DNA from 2 places in the Neorhizobium turbinariae genome. Region 2 is predicted to be linked to the other one. Evidence: predicted binding sites of a transcription regulator. Region 2 holds the regulator's gene; the other holds the start of a gene.
What was found. Region 2 encodes LexA, which represses DNA repair genes until DNA is damaged. Its sites were predicted from a motif close to TGTTCNNNNTGTGTTCNG; they were not measured.
Positions count from the first base shown of each region.

Region 1: the regulator LexA is predicted to act here: its motif matches at 1,887-1,904, upstream of M0654_RS17930 (ImuA family protein).

Region 1 covers NZ_JALPRY010000021.1:52,482-58,516, reverse strand. Annotated here, with positions in the region: gene M0654_RS17935 (Y-family DNA polymerase) at 1-947, opposite strand, end outside; gene M0654_RS17930 (ImuA family protein) at 931-1,866, opposite strand; gene M0654_RS17925 (metallopeptidase family protein) at 2,039-2,476, shown strand; gene M0654_RS17920 (DUF1737 domain-containing protein) at 2,491-2,697, opposite strand; gene M0654_RS17915 (HpcH/HpaI aldolase/citrate lyase family protein) at 2,694-3,596, opposite strand; gene M0654_RS17910 (hypothetical protein) at 3,704-3,931, shown strand; gene leuD (3-isopropylmalate dehydratase small subunit) at 4,055-4,660, shown strand; gene M0654_RS17900 (RidA family protein) at 4,673-5,062, shown strand; gene leuB (3-isopropylmalate dehydrogenase) at 5,167-6,035, shown strand, end outside.
Region 2 covers NZ_JALPRY010000001.1:354,716-360,750, forward strand. Annotated here, with positions in the region: gene M0654_RS01630 (ComEC/Rec2 family competence protein) at 1-1,168, shown strand, start outside; gene lexA (transcriptional repressor LexA) at 1,149-1,871, opposite strand; gene M0654_RS01640 (VOC family protein) at 2,066-2,935, shown strand; gene kdsA (3-deoxy-8-phosphooctulonate synthase) at 2,939-3,787, shown strand; gene eno (phosphopyruvate hydratase) at 3,857-5,131, shown strand; gene M0654_RS01655 (FtsB family cell division protein) at 5,304-5,621, shown strand; gene pdhA (pyruvate dehydrogenase (acetyl-transferring) E1 component subunit alpha) at 5,815-6,035, shown strand, end outside.

The DNA.
Region 1 (6,035 bases), on a different contig from region 2:
ACGTTGAGACGCAGGAGCTCGAAACCATACCCGGCATCGAGATCATCATGAACGGCGGTGAGGCGCTCGCAAAACAGTTTCGAGATGCGTTGGGGATCGCGTAGCGGCTGCGATGCACCGGCAGCGATCCTGAACACCCGCCCGTCGATCCGGAAAAGCACAAGCTCGAACAGCCGCCCCCCGGCGCCGCGCGCCTCGAGCCCGGACTTCAGAGAATTGGCCACCTGGCCGGTGAGTTCCAGAATATCGTCCTCGGTTGCAATTGGCTCGGCCAGCTTGCGTTCAGCCGATAAGGCGGCAACGGGTCGTCGGGGCGAAATGGCTTCTTCGTTGGCACCGCGCGCCTGGTCGAGGCGAAGCAGAAGCTGCATGCCGAAGCGGCGGGCGAGCGGAGCCCGCGGCATGTGAAGGAGATCGCCGATCAGTTTCAAGCCGACCTTGCGCAACGAGGCGGCGACACCTTGATCGATGCGCAGCGCCTCGACCGGCAGCGGAGCAAGCACCTCATCCGCCACGCCCTGCGGGATAATGCCACCCTCCCCGAAACGACAGGCTGCCCAGGAGAGTGCCGGAGAAGAAGAAATGGCGCCTTTGACATCAAATCCGATCTGGAAGAGCCGCCCAAGAATGTCCTTGAGCATCACCTCCTCGCCGCCGAAAAGATGCGCGCAGCCGGTAATGTCGAGAAAGAGCCCGTTCGGCCCGTCGAGCGACACAAGTGGTGTGTAGCGGTCGCACCAGTCGGCAATGGCCTCGAGCAGGGCCCGGTCCGCTGCCTCGTCCTCATCCACCACATCGATCTGTGGGAACATGGCGCGCGCTTCCGCGAGCCCCTGGCCGAGCTTCAGCCCGAGGCTTTCGCTCACCTCATCGAGCGCCGTCAGCCGCTGCGCATTGTCGCGCCGCCCGGCGCACAACAGTGGCGGATGATCAGGACGCCCTTTCAAACGCCACGATATGCCCCAGAGCCGGCGGGCGACCCTGTCGGTCGGCAGATGCGGGAATACGAGCGCCAGGATGCGCTGGTGCGTTGCGATGGGTAAAGGTTTCTCCTGCCTGTCGGCCAAGGAAAAATTGACGGTCATTGGGGTTCCACTCCAGAAGAACGGAGAGCGGAGCCGGATTGCGGCTCTTCTCCAAGGTGAGTCGGAAAACCGGATGGCCCACGCTGCCGCCAAGCAGTGATCCATCCGTCAGGCGCCGCTCGGAAGCCGGCGCTGGCTCGACAAGAAAGCGGAAGGAAGCACTGCTTGCTTCTTCTTCGCCTGCATGTCGCATCAGAAAAAGGGGCCGTCCCACGGCCTTGGCGCGCAGGCTAAGCCTGCGGCTTTCGGTCAGCCCGAAATGTTTCAGGTTGCCGCGAAGTTCGAGAATGGTTGCAGCGAGCGCTCCGCTGCCAACCGCCGTTTCAGCGAGCCACAGGGCATCTTCCAGCTTGCGGGGCGAGGCATAGAGCATGTCCTTCGGCTGCAGGCCGAACCGCCTGATGCCGGGCGCATAAGGAGCCCCCGCTTCCAGCGTCGACACGACGTCGCCGATCCACAGAACCGGAGCATCGGCAAGCTCCCGCGCCTTCACGTAAGCGGCAAGCGCCAGCGTAAAACCGTTGACGGCACCGGCATCGCCCATCAACCGGGTGCGGATTTCGGTGACCCCGTTCAACGGAATGCCGCCTTCCATGGCATCATCCAGAACCGGAATGCTGAACGGAATACGCTTTTCGCCCTTTGCTTTCTGCTTTTCCGGTTGAACGGCAATCTCTGCCTGTTGCGCTGCAGCCAGCGCCGGAAGCGGTTTTCCTTCCATCTTGGCGATCTGTTCGCGCAGGGCAAAAATAGTCTCCTGCGCCGTGGCGTTGGCGGCCATGGCGTCAGCTCCATTCATCATGTTCACTTTATGTTCTTATGGATTCCAGAGGGCTCAAAAAGAGTCAACAGAGGAATCGGAAAGGAATCTTTTCCTGCATGCTATGCCGATGATTCTTCTCTCGAAAAAATTTCGGGAAGGCACTATATCGGCCTGACAAGAAGGAGAGCCCATGGCCCGCATAAACCAGACCGAAGATTGGCAGGATCGGCACGCGCCGACGATCAGCACGTTCGAGTCGCTGGCGATAGAGGCCTATGGCAATCTTCCTGAGGAATTCCGGGCACTTACAACCAACCTGACGATCGAAATCGAAGATTTTCCCGATGACGAGGTCTTCGAGGACATGGCGCTCGAAACACCGTTCGATCTTCTCGGCCTGTTTGAAGGGCGCGGCATCTCGGAACGGTTTTCCATGGAAACCGGCGAGTTGCCGAACCGCATCCGGCTTTATCGCCGGCCCATCCTCGACTACTGGGCTGAAAACGATGAGACGCTTGGCGACATCATCACCCATGTCCTGATCCACGAGATCGGCCACCATTTTGGCTTGAGCGATGATGACATGGAGCGGATCGAAGCCAGCGCCGAGGATGCTGCCCAGCGCTGACCTTCAGAAGGCGCTTATTGCTCGCCGAGTTTCATGCTCGGGTCGTATTCCTTGCCATGCACGGTCTTGGTAACGGCCTGGCCGCACTGCATCTCGCCGGTGGTGGCGTTGAAGGCATAGGTCGGCGAGCCATGCAGTTCCCAGCCCTTGGAGAGGGCCAATGAGACCTTGTGGCAGAAAGCGGAGTCGTCTGCGCCGGTGAGAAAGCGGTAGAGCTTCATGAGGTTTTCTTTCGTTCTGCGATGATATGCGCGAGGTCCAGGAGCTTTTGGGCCTCTTCCAGGTGAAGCCGCTCGACCATCTTGCCATCAAGGTTGATGACATTGAGGCTTTGCGCCTCGGGAAGAGCAAAGGCGGCAACGATCGCCTCAGCCTCCCGGACCGCATCCGGATCCGGACCGAAATGGGCGTTAGTGGCTTCGATCTGGTTCGGGTGGATCAGCATCTTTCCGGAAAAGCCCATGGCGCGGCCTTGCGCGCATTCGGCTTCGAAACCTGCCATATCCTTGAAGTCGTTGAAGACGCTGTCGATCACGTCGATGCCATAGGCGCGTCCGGCAAGAACGATCTGCATCAGCCAGGGCACGAGATAAGCGCGGCCCGTCTGCGGCAGCACGCCGGTTGCCTTGCGCAGGTCGTTGAGCCCTACCACGAAACATTTGAGCCGCTCGTCCACCCCGGCAAGCGTCGGGGCATTGATGACGCCTCTCGGCGTCTCGATCATCGCCCAGATGGCGAGCTCGTCGGGTGCCCCCGCTTCTGACAGGAGATCGGCAACTTCCTGGATCTGCGCCACGCGCTCGACCTTGGGAATGAGAACGGCATCGGGCGAAGCCTCAATGACCAGTTCCATGTCCGCATGGCCCCAGTCCGTGTCGAGCGGATTGATGCGAATGACCGTCTCACGACCCTTCACATCTTGCCGTTCAAAAAACACGCGAAGGTGATCGCGGGCTTCCGCTTTCTTCTCCGGAGCCACGGAATCCTCGAGATCGAAGATGAAACCGTCGCTGTCGAGGCCAGGAACTTTCTCCAAAGCCCTCGCGTTTGCCGCAGGAACGCTCAGGATCGAGCGCCGAAGGCGAGACAAGGCAGGTTTGTTCTGGGTTGAAGCGGGCATGCCGCTTTCTGCCAATCTTTTCGATCTGCGGCAATACCGCGCGCTATCAAAGCCCTTGCAAGCAAGGCTCGCAGGGCCCACATTCTCAGGTGAGAAAGGTATCGTCCATGCAAAACATCCGCGCATTCCTTGTCATCGTATCGGCCATCGCAGTGCTTGCCATGGCGGCTCTCCTGACGGCATCGCTGACTGTCGCGTTTGCGGGTACGCTCGCAATCCTGTCGATCGGTCGTGCGGTTTCGATGCGCCTCAAGCCGGTTCCGGTGAAGGCAAAGGTCAAGCAGGACCAGATGCGCGTCTGGAATGACGGCCGCGGGACAATCATCGACCTTTAATCAGGGCCGATGGCGCAACCGGTCGCAGACCTCCGGCGTACCGGTTGTCCCCAAACAGTCCTTCAAATTCCCGGACTTTTGCTTTAAGGCAGCTTCCACATCATCCCCATGTGGAGGCCGATCATGGAAAAGTTTACAAAGCTCACCGGCGTAGCCGCGCCGCTTCCGGTCATCAATATTGACACGGACATGATCATTCCGAAGGATTACCTCAAGACCATCAAGCGCACTGGTCTTGGCAAGGGTCTTTTCTCCGAAGCCCGTTACAACGACGACGGCACGGAAAATCCGGATTTCGTTCTCAACAAGCCCGCTTATCGCAACGCCAAGATTCTGGTCGCCGGCGATAATTTCGGCTGCGGCTCGTCGCGCGAGCACGCGCCCTGGGCGCTTCTCGACTTCGGCATCCGCTGCGTCATCTCCACCAGCTTTGCGGACATCTTCTACAACAACTGTTTCAAGAACGGCATCCTGCCGATCGTCGTCTCTCCGGAAGACCTGGAGAAGCTCATGGACGATGCCGAGCGTGGCGCCAACGCCATCCTGACGGTTGACCTAGAAGCCCAGGAAATCACCGGTCCCGACGGTGGCTCGATCCATTTCGACATCGATCCCGGCCGCCGCCACATCCTGCTCGAAGGCCTGGACGACATCGCCTCCACGCTGAAGAGCGACAGCGCCATCAGCAGCTTCGAAAACAAGACCAGCGCCCAGCGCCCCTGGCTCTGACCGGAGCCCGTCATGGTCCAGCGCATCTCATCCGGATCGCCCTTTGAAGCGCGGATCGGTTATTCGCGTGCCGTCGTCGACCGGGACATGGTCTATGTCTCGGGCACGACCGGCTACGATTATGCCACGATGCAGATGCCGGATGATGTTGCAGCCCAGACCCGCAATGCGCTGGGCACCATCGAAAAGGCATTGAAGGAGGCGGGCAGCGGCCTGCAGGATGTTGTGCGGGTGCGTTATTACCTCGTCGACATGGCCGATTACGATGCCGTGGTTGCGGTTCTTGGCGAAACGTTTGCCGACATCCGCCCCGCCGCGACGATGGTCGTGTGCGGGCTGACCACGCCGGACATGAAGATCGAAATCGAGGTGACGGCTCGTATCGGCGCCGGCGCTTCCTGAACCATCAAAAGCCTCGTCCTGCGCGGCAGGCTCGGACGAGGTATGCCAGACGCGGATGTCCCGCGGCGGGAGGATCAAGAGCCTGCTCGTGAAAAGGGATATACATGGCAAAGAACCTCTTCCTCCTCCCCGGTGATGGCATCGGCCCCGAGGCCATGGGCGAAGTCCGCAAGATCATCGCCCACATGAACGACGCGATGGGCGCCGATTTCGCACTCGATGAAGGCCTCGTCGGCGGTAGCGCCTATGACGCCCATGGCGCCGCGATCTCGGAAGAGGACATGGCCAAGGCCATGGCAGCAGACGCCGTCCTCTTTGGCGCGGTCGGCGGCCCGAAATGGGATCATGTTCCTTATGAAGTGCGCCCGGAAGCCGGCCTCCTGCGACTGCGCAAGGACATGGAGCTCTTCGCCAATCTTCGCCCCGCGATCTGCTACCCGGCACTGGCATCGGCTTCCTCGCTGAAGCCGGAACTCGTTGAAGGCCTCGACATCCTGATCGTTCGCGAACTCACCGGCGGCGTTTATTTCGGCGAGCCTAAGGAGATCATCGATCTCGGCAACGGCCAGAAGCGCGGCATCGACACCCAGGTTTACGACACCTACGAGATCGAGCGCATCGCCGGCGTCGCCTTCGAACTGGCTCGCACCCGCAAGAACGCCGTCTGCTCCATGGAAAAGCGCAACGTCATGAAGTCGGGCGTGCTTTGGAACCAGGTCGTCACGGAAACCCACAAGCGCTCCTACTCGGACGTCAAGCTTGAACACATGCTGGCCGATGCCGGCGGCATGCAGCTTGTCCGTGCGCCCAAGCAGTTCGACGTGATCGTCACCGACAACCTGTTCGGCGACATGCTGTCGGACGTCGCGGCCATGCTCACCGGCTCGCTCGGCATGCTGCCGTCGGCCTCGCTCGGCGCACCGGACGCCAAGACCGGCAAGCGCAAGGCGCTTTATGAGCCGGTGCACGGGTC
Region 2 (6,035 bases):
GCTGGTTGCCGGTTACGCGCTCTGGAAGCGGCGCCGCGAGGGCAAGGATGCCGAGCACTTTCTGCTGCGTCACCCGCTGATGACGCCTTTGCTTGCGGGACTGACCTTCCTCTCCGGCATCTTCGTGACGTCTCTCATCGGCGGGTTGTCCACCTCGATCTATTCCATTGAACACTTTCATCGTCTCGCGACATACGGCCTTGCTGCCAACCTCGCGGCGATGCCGATCATTTCCTTCGTGGTAATGCCGGCAGGCCTGATCGGCATGCTGCTGATGCCGTTCGGGCTTGAATGGCCCTTCCTGACGGTGATGGGTTATGGTCTTGAAGCGGTCATCGCCGTTGCCAAACATGTTGCCGACTGGGGCGGCGATGTTCCTCTTGGGCGGCAGCATCCGTGGTTTCTTGCTGTCGCTACCGCCGGATTGTTGTTGCTCGTGCTCCTGCGCACGCGGCTGCGGCTTCTCGGGCTGCCGCTTCTTATGCTGGCGGTCATCTTGTCCTGGCAGGAACGGGCAAAACGGCTGCCGGATCTTCTGATCTCCGAGGATGGGACGCTGGTGGCGCTAACCCGTGGCCAGCAAGTAGCGACCAATCGTGCCCGTCCACCCGACTTTATCTTTGGCCAGTGGACGAGAGCGCTGACGCTGTCGCAGCCTTTGAAGCCGGATGTGAAGACCAGCCTGTCTCCGGGCGGCGACAATAATAGGCCTACTGAACCGTCTCGTGAGCGGCGGGCGCTGACGGAACAGGAAGTGGAGGCGGCCCGCTCTGCGATGCGATCAGCACCGGAAGGCGGGTTCAGCTGTGTCTCCAAGGCGTGGTGTGCGGCCAAAACCGATGGGAGCGTGACGGTCGCGGTGGTCGAGGATGGACGTTTCGCAGGCGCGGCGTGTGATGCCTCCGACATCGTCATAGCTCCAAGCGCCCGCTTCCACGAGTGTCGCTCCGGCGCGCTGATGATCAGCGGGCAAACGCTTCGAAAGGCAGGGGCGCTTGAGATCAACTTCAACCGCGCGAAGCAACGCGATCTTTGGACAGCAAGTGCTGCCATGGTCGGGCTCAGTCGCTCTTGGAACCGGCACCGCCATTACGACTGGCGGAGCAAAAGTTTCAGCGCGGAGCTGCCGGCGCCGCTTCGGGCTCTTCTCAGTGGTAGCGGCGAATAAGGCCGACGAGCTTGCCCTGAATCTTGACCCGGTCCGGCGGGAAGATGCGGGTTTCGTAAGCCGGGTTGGCAGCCTCCAGCGCGATCGAGCCGCCGCGACGACGGAAGCGCTTCAACGTTGCTTCTTCATCATCAACAAGCGCCACGATAATGTCGCCCGGATTGGCGGTGCTGCCGTTGCGGATCACCACCGTATCGCCATCGAGAATGCCGGCCTCGATCATCGAGTCGCCCTTGACCTCAAGCGCGTAATGCTCGCCCGCACCGAGCATCTCGGCTGGTACGGTAATATCGTGGGTGTTGTTCTGGATCGCCGAAATCGGCACGCCGGCCGCGATGCGTCCCATGACGGGGACAGTCGCCGAATTGGAATTGTCGGCCGCGGCGGGTGCAGGTTTGGCGGACGCGGTAGACGCTGACGGTTTACCAAGGCTGCCTTCGATCACACTCGGCGAGAAACCGCGGCGGGGCTGCATGCTGGGGGAGTAGGCCTCAGGGAGCTTGATGACTTCCAGGGCCCGGGCGCGGTTTGGAAGCCGGCGAATGAAGCCGCGTTCCTCAAGCGCTGTGATCAACCGGTGGATGCCAGACTTCGATGCGAGATCAAGTGCGTCCTTCATCTCGTCGAAAGATGGCGGTACGCCTGACTCCTTCATTCGTTCGTGAATGAAAAGCAGCAATTCCTGTTGTTTGCGCGTCAGCATGTCAGCACCCCAAGAGTCGGAAACAAATCCAGAACAGACACTATCTGTTCAGTATGTGTTCCGCAAGTGGCTAAATATCCGTGAAGTCATATGCATTTTTGTTGATCAGGAGCCGGTGATCTGGCCGTGAGAGCACTTGCTGCTGGCGTCGCGGTTGCCAATTTAAAAGGCCGGTTCTGGCTCGGGGGTATGACGTGAACGCAAGAGCAATCGATCATCTGGTCCTACCGGTGAAGGATCTGGCAGTGACGCGGGCGCGCCTTGGTGACCTTGGGTTCACGGTTGCACCCGATGCGCTGCACCCATTTGGCACCGCCAACGCCTGTGTTTTCCTGCGGGATGGGAGTTATCTGGAGCCGCTCGCATTCGCCAATCGTCGTCAGGCCGCAGCGGCTGCGAAGCGTGGCAATGTGTTCACCGAGCGCAATCTTGCCTTCTGTCGCACGAGGCATCGGGAGGGGCTTTCAGCCATCGTGCTCGCCACCGATGATGCGCAGGCGGATCATACCGCTTTCACGGCGCAGGGCATATCCGGCGGCGAGATGCTGGAGTTCGCCCGGCCGATGAAGCTTCCGGATGGCACGGAATCGGAGGCACGCTTTCGTCTCGCCTTTGCGGCCGACTCGCAGTCACCCAATTTCTTTCTGTTCTCCTGTCAGAGATTGAATCCACTGCCTTCGGGGCGGGAGGAACTGCTGAGCCATGCGAACGCGGTGATCGGCATCAGCGAGATCATCCTGGGTGCATCACAGCCCGATGCGGCCGTGCCGCTATTGGCGCAGGTGTTCGAGCATGAGCAGGATGAGTTGGGCGCCGGTTTCGTGGCAGCGAACGGCGTCCGTACACGGGTGATGTCCGACGATGACCTGGGGCTGCATTTCCTTCTTCCACCTCAAGCTGGCGGGGAAGGGCTGCAGGGCTGCGCCGTGATCTTCAAGACTACCGATCTTGCCGTGACAGAGATTACCCTTGCTGCTAATGACGTCGCATTCATCCGCCGAGAGGGCCGGGTGCTTGTTTCGGCAGCGCCCGGTCAGGGCGTTCTGTTCGGGTTTGAGGAATAGATCATGGAAGTTGCGGCCAATTCTCGTGTGCTCGTTGGTGAAGGCGCGGGCCAGGTTGTCTTCGCTCAGGATGCAAGGCTTTCGCTGATCGCCGGCCCCTGCCAGATGGAAACACGCGAGCACGCCTTCGACATTGCCGGCACGCTCAAGGAGCTCTGCGCCGAACTTGGCATCGGGCTGGTCTACAAGTCGTCCTTCGACAAGGCGAACCGCACCTCCATCTCCGGCAAGCGCGGCATCGGGCTTGAGCCTGCCATGGAGATCTTCGAAGATCTCAAGAAGGAGTTCGGATTTCCGGTTCTGACGGACATCCACACCGAAGAGCAGTGCGGCCTCGTCGCGAAGACTGTCGACATCCTGCAGATTCCCGCGTTTCTCAGCCGCCAGACGGACCTTTTGGTCGCGGCGGCAAAGACGGGCCGCGTCATCAACGTCAAGAAGGGGCAGTTCCTCGCGCCTTGGGACATGAAGAACGTGCTCGCCAAATTCACGCAAAGCGGCAATCCGAATGTGCTGCTCTGCGAACGCGGTGCCTCCTTCGGTTACAATACGCTTGTGTCCGACATGCGCTCGCTGCCGATCATGGCCTCGCTTGGTGCGCCGGTGGTGTTCGATGCGACCCATTCGGTGCAGCAGCCAGGCGGCCAGGGTGGCTCATCCGGCGGCCAGCGCGAGTTTGTCGAAACGCTGGCGCGGGCAGCCGTTGCCGTGGGCGTCGCCGGCGTATTCATTGAAACCCATGAAGATCCGGACAATGCGCCATCTGACGGCCCGAACATGGTGCGCCTGAAGGATATGCGCCGCCTTCTCGAAAAACTGCTCGCCTTCGACGCGATCGCCAAGGCCAATTGAGCACGGTCTCGTGTCACCGGCGCGAGACAAGCTTCTACGACATTCAAAAGTCCAACCAGGGAGAGACCCTTGACCGCCATCACCGATATCATTGCCCGCGAAATCCTCGACAGCCGCGGCAATCCCACCGTGGAAGTGGACGTTTATCTTGAAGACGGCTCGATGGGCCGTGCAGCCGTTCCGTCTGGCGCCTCGACCGGCGCACATGAGGCGGTGGAACTGCGCGACGGTGGCAAGCGCTACAACGGCAAGGGTGTCGAGAAGGCTGTCGAAGCGGTCAATACCGAGATCTTCGATGCGATCGGCGGTTTCGATGCCGAAAGCCAGATCCACATCGACAAGACGATGATCGCGCTCGATGGCACACCGAACAAGTCTCGTCTCGGCGCCAATGCCATCCTCGGCGTCTCGCTCGCTGTTGCCAAGGCTGCGGCTGAATCGTCCGGCCTTCCGCTCTATCGTTATATTGGTGGTGCCAGCGCGCATCTCCTGCCGGTGCCGATGATGAACATCATCAATGGCGGCGCGCATGCCGACAACCCGATCGACTTCCAGGAATTCATGATCATGCCGGTCGGCGCCGACACGCTGAAGGATGCCGTGCGCATGGGCGCGGAAATCTTCCACGTGTTGAAGAAGGAGCTTGCTGCCCAGGGTCACAACACCAACGTCGGCGACGAAGGTGGTTTTGCACCGGGCCTGAAGAGCGCGCCAGAGGCGCTCGACTTCATCATGCGCTCGGTCGAGAAGGCTGGCTACAAGCCGGGAGACGACGTGTTCCTGGCGCTCGATTGCGCCTCCACGGAGTTCTTCAAGAACGGCAAGTACGAGATGGAAGGCGAGGGCCGCAGCCTGGAGCCGGAAGCCATGGCAGACTACCTGGCGGAACTCGCCGGCAAGTACCCGATCATCTCGATCGAAGACGGCATGGCCGAAGACGACTGGGACGGCTGGAAGTACCTGACCGACAAGATCGGCTCGAAGGTCCAACTCGTCGGCGACGACCTCTTCGTCACCAACTCGGCTCGCCTGCGCGACGGTATCAAGATGGGCGTCGCCAACTCGATCCTCGTCAAGGTGAACCAGATCGGTTCGCTGTCGGAAACACTCGACGCGGTCGAGGCTGCGCACAAGGCTCGCTACACGGCCGTCATGTCGCACCGCTCCGGCGAAACCGAAGACTCCACGATTGCCGATCTCGCGGTCGCGACCAACTGCGGTCAGATCAAGACCGGCTCGCTGTCGCGTTCCGACCGGCTTGCCAAGTACAACCAGCTCATCCGCATCGAGGAAATGCTGGGCCCGCAGGCCGCTTACGCCGGCCGTAGCATCCTGAAGGGCTGAGGCCTTTTCGGGTCAGCCCGTAGAACGATGTGATGCAATACCAAGCCCGCGCCCTGCGCGGGCTTTTCCATTTGCCTCGATCAACGAATGGTTAAGCAAGTTATGGGAATCTGGATCCTGTCCGGATCGAATCCCCAGATCCGTTGAAGCGTAGCAGGGCATCAAGAACGGCATGTGGACCAAACATCATAAGAAGCGGAAGTTTGGCCGCCTTGTTCTTCCCCTCATCACCGTCGCCTTCCTTTCATATTTCGGCTATCATTCCGTGCATGGTGACCTTGGTCTGATTGCGACGGAGGAGTTCGAACGTCAGCGCGCGGCGCGTGCGGACGAGCTTGCAAAGCTCACGGCCAAGCGTGAAGCCCTTGAGCGGCAGGTGCGGCTGATGAGCGATGGGACACTTGAAAAGGATATGCTGGACGAGATTGCGCGTTACCAGTTGAACGTCTCTCGGAGCGACGAAATCGTCATCTTCAAAAGCTACTACTGAATTAATCGGAATCTGGTTAACTTCAGTTTTTGGTAATTATGACAGGGCTTTAGCCGGAATGTGTGCCATGCAAATATGGCATTGCTGGGGCCTCACTTCTTGCCTATGTTACGCCTCGAAATGGGATTGGAGTTCCAGCATCCTTAGCGGGTGTGCCAATTTCGCATAACGCAGAACTCAAAGGGAGGGATCGATGGCGCAACCCAATACCGCGTCTGTATCCGGCCGCAAAGCAGCGGCAAAGTCTGCTTCCAAATCCTCCTCCAAGGAATTTACCGGCCAGAATTCGCCGGACTTCACCAAGGAACAGGATCTCCACGCCTACCGCGAGATGCTTCTGATCCGTCGGTTTGAAGAAAAGGCCGGCCAACTTTACGGCATGGGCTTCATCGGCGGCTTCTGTCACCTTTATAT